3 regions of the Sporosarcina sp. FSL K6-1540 genome follow, and region 1 is predicted to be linked to each of the others. Evidence: predicted binding sites of a transcription regulator. Region 1 holds the regulator's gene; each other region holds the start of a gene.

Region 1 (3,287 bases):
CGCATGCCGGTTCCCGTATTCGATGGACAGCTTGTCAAATAACCAAAGTCTTCATCAAAAGCATACGGCAGTTCTTTTTCAAGGTAATCGTCAACCTGATCAGCCTGTTTATAGGCATCCTCAAGCTGTAACCCAGGATAGATGCATTGAATGCGGATATGGTCCTCCTCATTCACCATGACACTTATGGTCTCGTCTTCTGATAGAAGAACTGCGCCATGCCTGTCAGGAATTGCGAGTTGCGGACTGATCAGATGTTTTTCAACAAGTACTTGGCGTTCCAATGCAGGTAAATCGGACATCTTAGTATAGGAATAGCCACTTTGCATGGTATCAAGCAAAACACCCGTAACCGCTCTGTCTACCGCCATCGCTTCTTCTTCAGTGAACGCGATAGGAAAACGATAGCCTGTCAAGTTGCGTGCAAGTCGAATTCGCGTCGACATAACGATGTCCGAGTGCTCTCCGTAAGCAGTCATCCAAGGGGTTACCGCATCACGCATGAATTTTTCAATCGACATCGTTTTCTTCACCTCCAAGGGAAAGGTGTTGCTTTAGTGTATTCGCTTCATCACGCAAAGCTGCCGCTTCTTCAAAATGCTCAGCTTCTACAGCTTCTTTCATCTTCACTCGGATCTCTTCAATTTTCTTTTTAACTGCATATATTTCATTAAATGAAACCGGTACTTTCCCGGTATGAGTTGAATGGCCATTGTGAAGCTTGCCAAAAACTTGCGGTAAGCTGCCACGAAATGTGTCATAACAGTCGGCACAGCCAAACTTCCCAATATCAAGGAACTTCGGAAACGTTAAACCACATGAGGGACATTCGGGTCCTTCAAACGACTCTCCCCGCGTTTGCGGTTGTGCCTGGAAAGGATCAGAACCGCTAAACCAGTGAGATAGGAACTGCTGAATGGACAACGGCTCTTGATTGGGGTCGAAATGGAATGTTTGTGATTGAAATGCGCATTTCTCACATAAATGGCGTTCCAGCGATCCGACTACACTTTCTTGCGTAATCGTAATGGACGCAGTTCGTTCTTTACAATTTTCACATATCATCGAAAGCCACCTCATATCAGTTGGATTGGTGATTAGTTACGCTGTTCGTAAATAAGCGTCAAGAGCATTGCTTGTAAAATGCGTGCACGCATGATATCGCGGTCTGGAAGTGGCTGATGGATAGTTCTTCTATCAACCGCAGCAAGAATGAGCTTTGATTCGCGCTCCGTTATGACTTCTTCTTCAATTAGTCTGTAAACAACATCTAAAGCCATCGTATAAGAGGCTCCCGATTGGATACCGCCTAAAATATGTTCTATCAATTCTTTACGGGAATTCGCCTGAACGCGGAAAATACGTATGTAGCCACCGCCTCCACGCTTCGATTCAACCGCATAACCACGCTCCGCCGTGAAGCGGGTCTTAATAACATAATTGATTTGAGACGGGACGCACTGGAACTTTTCAGCGACTTCATTGCGCTTAATTTCGATGGTTCCACACTGTCCCTCTTCGATTATTGCTTTCAAATATCCTTCAATAATGTCGGAAATGTTTCTCATACCCTCACCTCTTTCATACGGGGGATAAGCCGTTGACTTTGACTATCTTTGACTTGATTGTACATGATATTCCGCATGTTCCGCAATCGATACGCACCAGACTTAACAAGTATCGGCATGTGACAATACGTTTTAACCGTACGAAAAAACAAAAGTGGAAGCGCCTGTTCAGAAGCATAAGAGTTCGGACGTGGAATAGCTCCTTTTGCAGGTTATCCACTGTACGAGACTTTATAGTTTTCTATATTTGTTGAACAGAGGAATACGATGTATACGCTTTACAAGGGCTATTGGTAGGCCGCCGGAAATTCTAATACTTGGAATGAAATAGAACTCCTACCAATACCGCTTCGACGCTTTGTGGATGCCTCCCGCGATAAGCCAGAAAGAAGACCACTTTCAGTCTTATCGCTCCGGCTACCACGAAGTCGCGCCTTCGCTGGATGGTCAATGTGAGAAAGAGCATTTCATTATCTGTGATGAAATCTGCAAGTTGGAGTACGTCTTTCTTGACTATAAGTAGTATCAACTAGTAATCACATTATAGTCTCGGCATATACATCTCAAAACCACATTTCTCTCGATAATAAACACCCTAGTGCAGGCGCGGCAACGGGCTCGCCAAAGCGCCAAGCGTTCTACAATCCACACCCCGAATTAAGAAGCCACTGAAAAAGTTCTTTTTTAATAGTAAGAACTAGTTGATTGTAGTGAAGAGCGGCGACTCCAGCGGGAACAGCGCGAGCTGAAGACCCCACAGGAACGCAGTGACGAGGAGGCTGAAGCCGTGCCCGCGGAAAGCGTCCGCTCGGAACGGAAATCAACGGGATTGAAGGAAACAGGACTTTTTCAGCGGCCTCCGAATTAATACTCTCTCCTTATTGAGCGCCACAGTAGATTCAATGGGATTCTTTAATTCAACATATATAGCAACTAAAAATGGAGTGCAAGGCGAATTCGCCTTGCACTCCATTTCCGTTATTCCATGCTAACATTCGTCAACTCTTTCACAGGCAAGAATAGTTCACCCGTCTCTAAATATGTCACAACAAGCTTATCGCCTTGTTGAACATAAATCGAGAGTGGCACAGCTTCCGAAGAGACGATGAAGTTGCGTCCATCATCCGCTAAAAACGAAACAAGTGTAAAATCACCGACGCGCTCTTTGAATACACGCACGACCGTTACAGCCGCTTTCGCCTCTTCCGCACTCGAGCTACCATCTACACTGCTACCTCCGCGCTGAAGAGCTGTCTTATACAATTTCAATGCTTCGTTCGGCGTATTGCCGTAAACCGATATTTCCGGATTCGCTGCTGATACAATGAAGTAATTTTGCAGGAATCCATTTGAATCGAGCACTGGCGTTAACCAACTCGCTTCTCCGTAGAAGTTATACAAGACCGGCATTTCGCCGGACCATTTCTTTTCGATGAATTTCTTCTCGATAATCTGCAGTGCCCCTTGCGAATCCATATAGGACTCTTCCAGATTACCTGAATAATACGTTGCTTTTCCTGTCTTACCATCCGTCAACGCATAGCCAAGCATCGAGTCGACACCTTCTTTTGGACTTGTAAAGTCTGTGAAGTAATACATATGACCATTCTCGTCAAAAATCGGGCTTACATTCGCCTCTGTTCCTTCATCAGATGGCAACTTGACATCTTTCTTCCCAACGACTGAATTCCAGAAACCGTGGATATAGTTCCCGAAGTA
Region 2 (3,287 bases), 550 kb from region 1:
AGTAAAAAACAAATGCAAAAACCAGTAAGTCTCGTATCAAAACCTTGGAATAATGAAGATAATACGATTTATTATGGAATAGGCTGGTTTATAGAAAAATATAAGGGGCAAACAATTATAGAACATGGGGGAGGTCAATTAGCAGTACGAGCGTTACTTTCGTTAGTACCGGAAGAAAGAATGGGTGTAGCTGTATTGTTAAACTTTGATAGTACTATCCATCGTCTAGTTAGTCGTAGAATTATCGATATTCTGTTAGATATATAGTAAGGATGATTTTACAAGTATCAAAGGTGGATTTGAATATGATTATTATACAAATCAGCTGCCTTTTCCGTGAACAGGTGTTATGTCTACTGAGGTGCATGTAGCATACACCCTTGCTTATTTATTTTATTCAAGATAGGAAAGAACGATTTTTCGCTTCACTCAAAACCGGAGAAAAACCAAAAAAAGAGCATTTGAGTTTTATTAAAGGTCAAGAGTTAAAGTGAAAACTTATAAATGACAATATCTCTATAGAATGTGCAACGTTACATAGAAAATGAAGCGGACCATTTGTTTGTAATTAAAGACAACGAGAAAGTTAATTTAGTTATTCGAAAAATTGTTCATATTGCTGAAAGTTATTAAACTAATGGATTCGTTAGGCGAAGAAGAATACTTCAAAAAAGGACCGTAAATGGTCTTTCTTATTAATGAATCATCAACAATATTATTTAACTTCTATATCACAATTATGCTTCCATGTGAAAAATTATGCGGATGAATACTTTTTTTCTTTTGGCTAGTCGTTCTTCATACTGTTTGCTTCCGTACATTCGTTTACCCCACGCTCGCATTGCATAAGATGAAATTGTCCATTCCGACAAACCTTTCGCCATGTTGAATCGGTGGAATTCGTCAATGACTGATTGAGTCGATAGAATTGTTTGCGGCTTGGCTAGATTGGTAACCCTTAGAATGTCGTTTATTAGCGCTGAATCAATTTGTTTTCGTTTTTTCATATTCTCATCACCCGGTCAATTATTTCTGTGGATGACTGTAACCGGTGCGTTTTGAATTCGTGGTGATTGGGAATAGAAAATACCCGCCATTGAATGAACAATGACGGGTAAAATTGTTGTAATCATATGCCCTCGGCGAGAATCGAACTCACATCTTAAGCTTCGGAGGCTCACGTGCTATCCGTTGCACCACGAGGGCGTTACAAATCGGCTATCTTTTGCAGCAGACTAGACTTATTATACTGGTGTAGGTCAATGAATGCAATGCTTATTTTGAAAGCGTTATATTTGACCTTCGTTGACCATACTATGTATGATAAAGTTACAGTTGAAACGAAGTTATGTTTCAATAGGTAGACAACACTATCCAGCTTGAAGGAGGAAATAGAATGAATCTAATACCTACAGTAATTGAACAGACTAGCCGCGGTGAGCGTGCTTACGACATCTATTCACGTCTATTGAAAGACCGTATTATCATGCTTGGAAGTGGAATCGATGACAACGTTGCGAACTCTATCGTTGCTCAACTCCTATTTTTAGAAGCAGAAGATCCGGATAAAGATATTTCCATCTACATTAATAGCCCCGGGGGAAGCGTCACTGCTGGTATGGCGATTTTTGACACAATGCAATTCATCAAACCTGACATCCAAACAATTTGTATGGGAATGGCTGCATCTATGGGATCGTTCCTACTAGCGGCGGGTACTAAAGGGAAACGTTATGCGCTTCCTAACGCAGAAGTAATGATTCACCAACCATTAGGTGGAGCACAAGGGCAAGCAACAGAAATTGAAATTGCTGCAAAACATATCCTTTTCACTCGTGAAAAACTAAACTTGATTCTTGCTGAGCGTACTGGCCAATCGGTTGAAGTAATTGCGAGAGATACGGACCGCGACAATTTCATGACAGCTGAACGTGCGAAAGAATATGGTTTAATTGACCATATTATTACACGCAGTGACATGAAAGACGGAGCTAAAACTAAACCTGAATCTAAATAAGTTCTACGAAAGCCGGCTTTCCACTATGGGAAGCCGGTTTTTTGGTGGCTAAAAAACGTTGCCGCAGAATAAATGAAACCTTTTCAATCGTCATACTGTATATACTACTGTAGAAAAAGTTTCGGCACGGTGTTCGAGAGGGTAAATGAAAGTAACTAACTCGTGAGGAGTGTTAACATGAAAAAAGTTTTAGGACCAATTGCGGTAATCGTAATCATACTTGCAGTTTTGGCTATGATACTGGTTCCAAGTTATAACAAATTCGTTAATTTAGAAGAAGATGTGGACCAGGCGTATGCACAAGTTGAAAATCAACTACAACGGAGGCTCGATCTGATACCGAACTTGGTAAGCACGGTTAAAGGTTTCGCGAGCCATGAAAAAGAGATTATCAGTGACATTGCAGATTCCCGTGCAAGACTTGCCGGAGCAAATGGGCCCGCAGAACAAGCGGATGCAAACGCTGACTTAGCGGGTGCGCTTAGTCGTCTTCTTGTCGTCGTTGAGAATTATCCTGATTTAAAAGCAAATGAAAATTTCACTAAGCTGATGGATGAACTGGCCGGAACTGAAAACCGTCTGGGCGTTGCGCGTAAGGATTATAACGACGTAGTCGCCAATTACAATAGGCAAGTGAAAAGATTCCCCGGAAAAATCGTTGCATCTATTTTCGGATATGATGAAAAGGAATACTTTAAAGCCGATGCAGCTGCAAATGAAGCGCCGAATGTCGATTTTGGAGATGACAAGGAATGATTAGAAAAGCTGTCCGCATACTGGTGACGGCATGTCTGATTATTTTTACATCGTTAAACTCAGCAGTGTTTTCGGCTGATGCTGCTGTTCCGGTCGTTCAAGATACTGCGAATGTGTTGTCCGCTGAACAGAAAGCGGAACTTGAGCAATATGGGATTCAATTAAATAATGCTACGACAGCGGAACTTGCGGTATTGATCCTCCCGAGCATAGGCGATAAGCCAGTTGAGGAATATGCAGTAGAGAAGCTTAGGGAATTTAAATTAGGCAATAAGGAAAAAAATAACGGAGCTTTGCTAGTTGTTACAACAGAGAAAAATTCCGATGGTAAACGACATTTCGAACTATCGGTCGGGTATGGATTAGAGGGTGCCCTTCCGGACGGAAAAGTCGGAAGTATAATGGATGAAGTAGCTGTTCCTTATTTGAATAAGCAACAGCCTGACATGGCGATCATGGAAGCATATAAATCATTCTACAATGAAATCGCAGCTGAATATGGATGGGATGGCGC
Region 3 (3,287 bases), 1.9 Mb from region 1:
CAATTTACCCGTATTAAAAGTATTACCACTAGAAGCGACTTATCTGGCTTGGATTGATTGTCGGGAATTGGGACTCACGCCCGAAGAGTTGGAAAAATTGTTCCTCTCTAAAGCAAAAGTCGCTTTAAATCAAGGGTATGTCTTTGGCCCTGGAGGCGAAGGATTTGTCCGTATGAACCTTGCTTGCTCTCGCTCAACAGTAGAGAAAGCAGCTCAACAAATGAAAGAAGCGATCATTCAATTGCTGTTATAAATCCTGACTAAAATAAATATCAGGTACCTATGCATGGAACAATTCTGATAATCCACTAAAATTACATGATTATTAGGCATGGGCTAGGTATTTTTTTCAATATCTAGTGTCATTTAAATTCTTATGTAATTGTATGAATTGTTCGTTGTTATTTGTTGCATAGGTACCGATTTTTATTTAAAGAGAACGGGAACTGAACAAATATGCTTAATCTCGTTAAACTCCATTCTACTCCTCTTCTTTATGACTCACTTCTAACAAAGTCAATTTAAACTTTCCGATTTGATCTTTTACGTACAAATTTGTAATGGAAGTAGAATAATTATGAATCGTTCCTCTAAAAAGTAAGTCTTGCTCAGGAATATTCACGTCAAAAGTTCCATTGTAAAGTAAAGTTGTAATGTCATGGTAATCATCACTTGTTACGTTAAATTCAACTGAAACTTTATATAATCCATTTACTTTTTCGTCTTCATAACTACATAAATGAATTACTTTTTCATTTAAAATAATTGTACTGGTCAAGAGAATCACTCCTATTTCAATTTCTAGGTATTGACTTGAAAAGTCAATGATACACTAGACATTATTGTTTTGTAAGCACGCATACTTTCGGTATACACAATTTAGACTTGTTGCGGTTGCCCAGCTTCATATGACACAAAGACAATACCCACGACTATGCACAATTACGCTAGTAACATCAGGAGGAACAAGAACATATAGCTCTTCAGACGATACCAATCCTAAATGTTGATACTCTGTTTGGGCATGAGGATTCATTGGGGAAATCAAAGACATTCAAGCAAGTTTCTTGAAAGTCAAAAAAGGTCAGTGTACAATAAATTCATAGATCAAATATAGTCAAAGCCAAGCGGGAAAGATAAATGAAGATAAAGGGAGGAAACGAATATGCAGTGTCAACATTGTGGTAAAAACGAAGCGACGATGAGTTTAAGATTTCAAGTGAATCAGCAAGGTATGCACATCAATATGTGTCTTACGTGCTTTCAAGAAATCCAAGGTCAATTACAGGCAGGCAAGATGCCGTCATTTAGTGACAATGCGAATCACTTTTTCAAAGCAAACGGTGGCCAACAGGCAAAAACTCAAACAAAGCAAACAGAAGAAGGTCACGGCAACGGTTTGTTAGACCAACTTGGTAAAAATATATCAGACGAAGCAAGAAAAGGACTGATTGACCCGGTCATCGGACGTGATCAAGAAGTGAGACGTGTCATCGAAACGCTAAATAGAAGAAATAAAAACAACCCAGTGCTAATAGGTGAGCCTGGAGTTGGTAAAACAGCAATCGCCGAGGGGCTCGCAGTAAAAATCCTCGAAGGCGATGTACCGATGAAACTACTGAATAAAGAAGTGTACTTATTAGACGTTGCTTCACTTGTTACCAATACGGGCATTCGTGGTCAGTTTGAAGAGCGGATGAAACAACTAATTGAAGAACTTCAAGCCCGAACAGATGTAATTTTATTCATTGATGAAATTCACTTGCTCGTTGGTGCAGGTTCAACAGAAGGATCGCAAATGGATGCCGGCAATATTTTGAAGCCAGCCTTAGCACGGGGGGGCTTGCAACTCATTGGGGCAACGACATTGAAAGAATATCGTCAAATCGAAAAAGATGCTGCACTTGAACGTCGGTTCCAACCGATTATCGTCAAGGAACCATCTGCAGAAGATACGATTAAAATCTTAAACGGGTTAAAAGGACGTTACGAAAATTTCCATGAAGTACGCTATACAGATGAAGCGGTGCAAGCTTTTGTTACCTTATCACAACGCTATATTCAAGATCGTTTTTTACCGGACAAAGCGATTGACTTGATGGATGAAGTCGGGTCACGTTTAAACCTTACACATGTCACCACTAATTCAGATTTAGATTCAATTGGTATGCGTCTCGGCGAAATCATTCAAGAAAAAGAACAAGCAGCAGAAGTGGAAGACTATGAAAAAGCGGCAAATTTACGTTTTGAGGAAATTCAATTACGTAAACAATTGGAAGAAGCGAAACAGAGTGGGGAAGCGGAAAAAATAGAAGTTTCTGTTGCAGATATTGAGTTAATTGTCGAAGAGAAAACAGGAATTCCTGTGACAAAACTACAAGCAGCAGAACAAGTGAAAATGAAAGGTCTTCAGGAAAATCTCAGCAAAAAAGTCATCGGTCAAGAAGAGGCGGTCGATAAAATCGCAAAAGCAATTCGTCGTAGCCGTGCGGGACTTAAAGCCAAAAATCGTCCCATTGGCTCTTTCTTATTTGTTGGCCCAACGGGTGTTGGTAAAACAGAAATCACAAAAGTCCTGGCAGAAGAATTATTTGGTTCACGTGACACGTTAATACGCCTCGACATGAGTGAATATATGGAGAAACATGCTGTGTCTAAAATTATTGGCTCCCCTCCAGGTTATATAGGGCATGAAGAAGCTGGTCAATTAACAGAACAAGTACGCCGGAATCCGTATTCAATTTTACTCCTTGACGAAATTGAAAAAGCGCATCCAGACGTTCAAAATATGTTCCTTCAGATTATGGAGGATGGCCGCTTAACAGATTCACATGGTCGGACAGTCAGTTTCAAAGATACGGTCATTGTTATGACAAGTAATGCTGGAACAGGTGACAAAAAAGTGAGTGTCGGTTTCAATCAAACAGTACATGAGTCCGTTACAAAACTCGAAATGTTGGGCGATTATTTCAAACCTGAATTTCTCAATCGTTTCGATGCAATTGTTTCATTTAACGAATTAACAGAGGAACATCTACTGGAAATCGTGGACTTAATGCTTGTTGATTTACAAGTAACAATCGAAGAGAATAATATTGCCATCACGATTTCCCAAGAAGCAAAACAAGCATTGGTCAAATTAGGCTATGATAAACGATTCGGAGCCCGACCACTTCGCAGAGTTATTCAAGATAAAATCGAAGATCCATTAACAGATCTTATTTTAGAAGAACATGTTGAAAAAGTCCGTGTCGATGTCGTGGAGGAAGAAATTGTCGTCAACAAAG

What was found. Region 1 encodes CtsR, which represses protease genes until heat stress. Its sites were predicted from a motif close to ATGGTCAATAAAGGTCAAACA; they were not measured.
Region 2: the regulator CtsR is predicted to act here: its motif matches at 1,293-1,313, upstream of clpP (ATP-dependent Clp endopeptidase proteolytic subunit ClpP).
Region 3: the regulator CtsR is predicted to act here: its motif matches at 1,071-1,091, upstream of MKY15_RS00045 (ATP-dependent Clp protease ATP-binding subunit).

What each region holds. Positions count from the first base shown of each region.
Region 1 covers NZ_CP152018.1:1,914,045-1,917,331, reverse strand. Annotated here, with positions in the region: gene MKY15_RS08720 (protein arginine kinase) at 1-521, opposite strand, end outside; gene MKY15_RS08715 (UvrB/UvrC motif-containing protein) at 511-1,065, opposite strand; gene MKY15_RS08710 (CtsR family transcriptional regulator) at 1,098-1,568, opposite strand; gene MKY15_RS08705 (hypothetical protein) at 2,547-3,287, opposite strand, start outside.
Region 2 covers NZ_CP152018.1:2,460,401-2,463,687, forward strand. Annotated here, with positions in the region: gene MKY15_RS11525 (serine hydrolase domain-containing protein) at 1-267, shown strand, start outside; gene MKY15_RS11530 (hypothetical protein) at 738-1,007, opposite strand; tRNA gene MKY15_RS11535 (tRNA-Arg) at 1,135-1,206, opposite strand; gene clpP (ATP-dependent Clp endopeptidase proteolytic subunit ClpP) at 1,397-2,017, shown strand; gene MKY15_RS11545 (LemA family protein) at 2,195-2,773, shown strand; gene MKY15_RS11550 (TPM domain-containing protein) at 2,770-3,287, shown strand, end outside.
Region 3 covers NZ_CP152018.1:11,198-14,484, reverse strand. Annotated here, with positions in the region: gene MKY15_RS00055 (MalY/PatB family protein) at 1-253, shown strand, start outside; gene MKY15_RS00050 (DUF3219 family protein) at 482-778, opposite strand; gene MKY15_RS00045 (ATP-dependent Clp protease ATP-binding subunit) at 1,166-3,287, shown strand, end outside.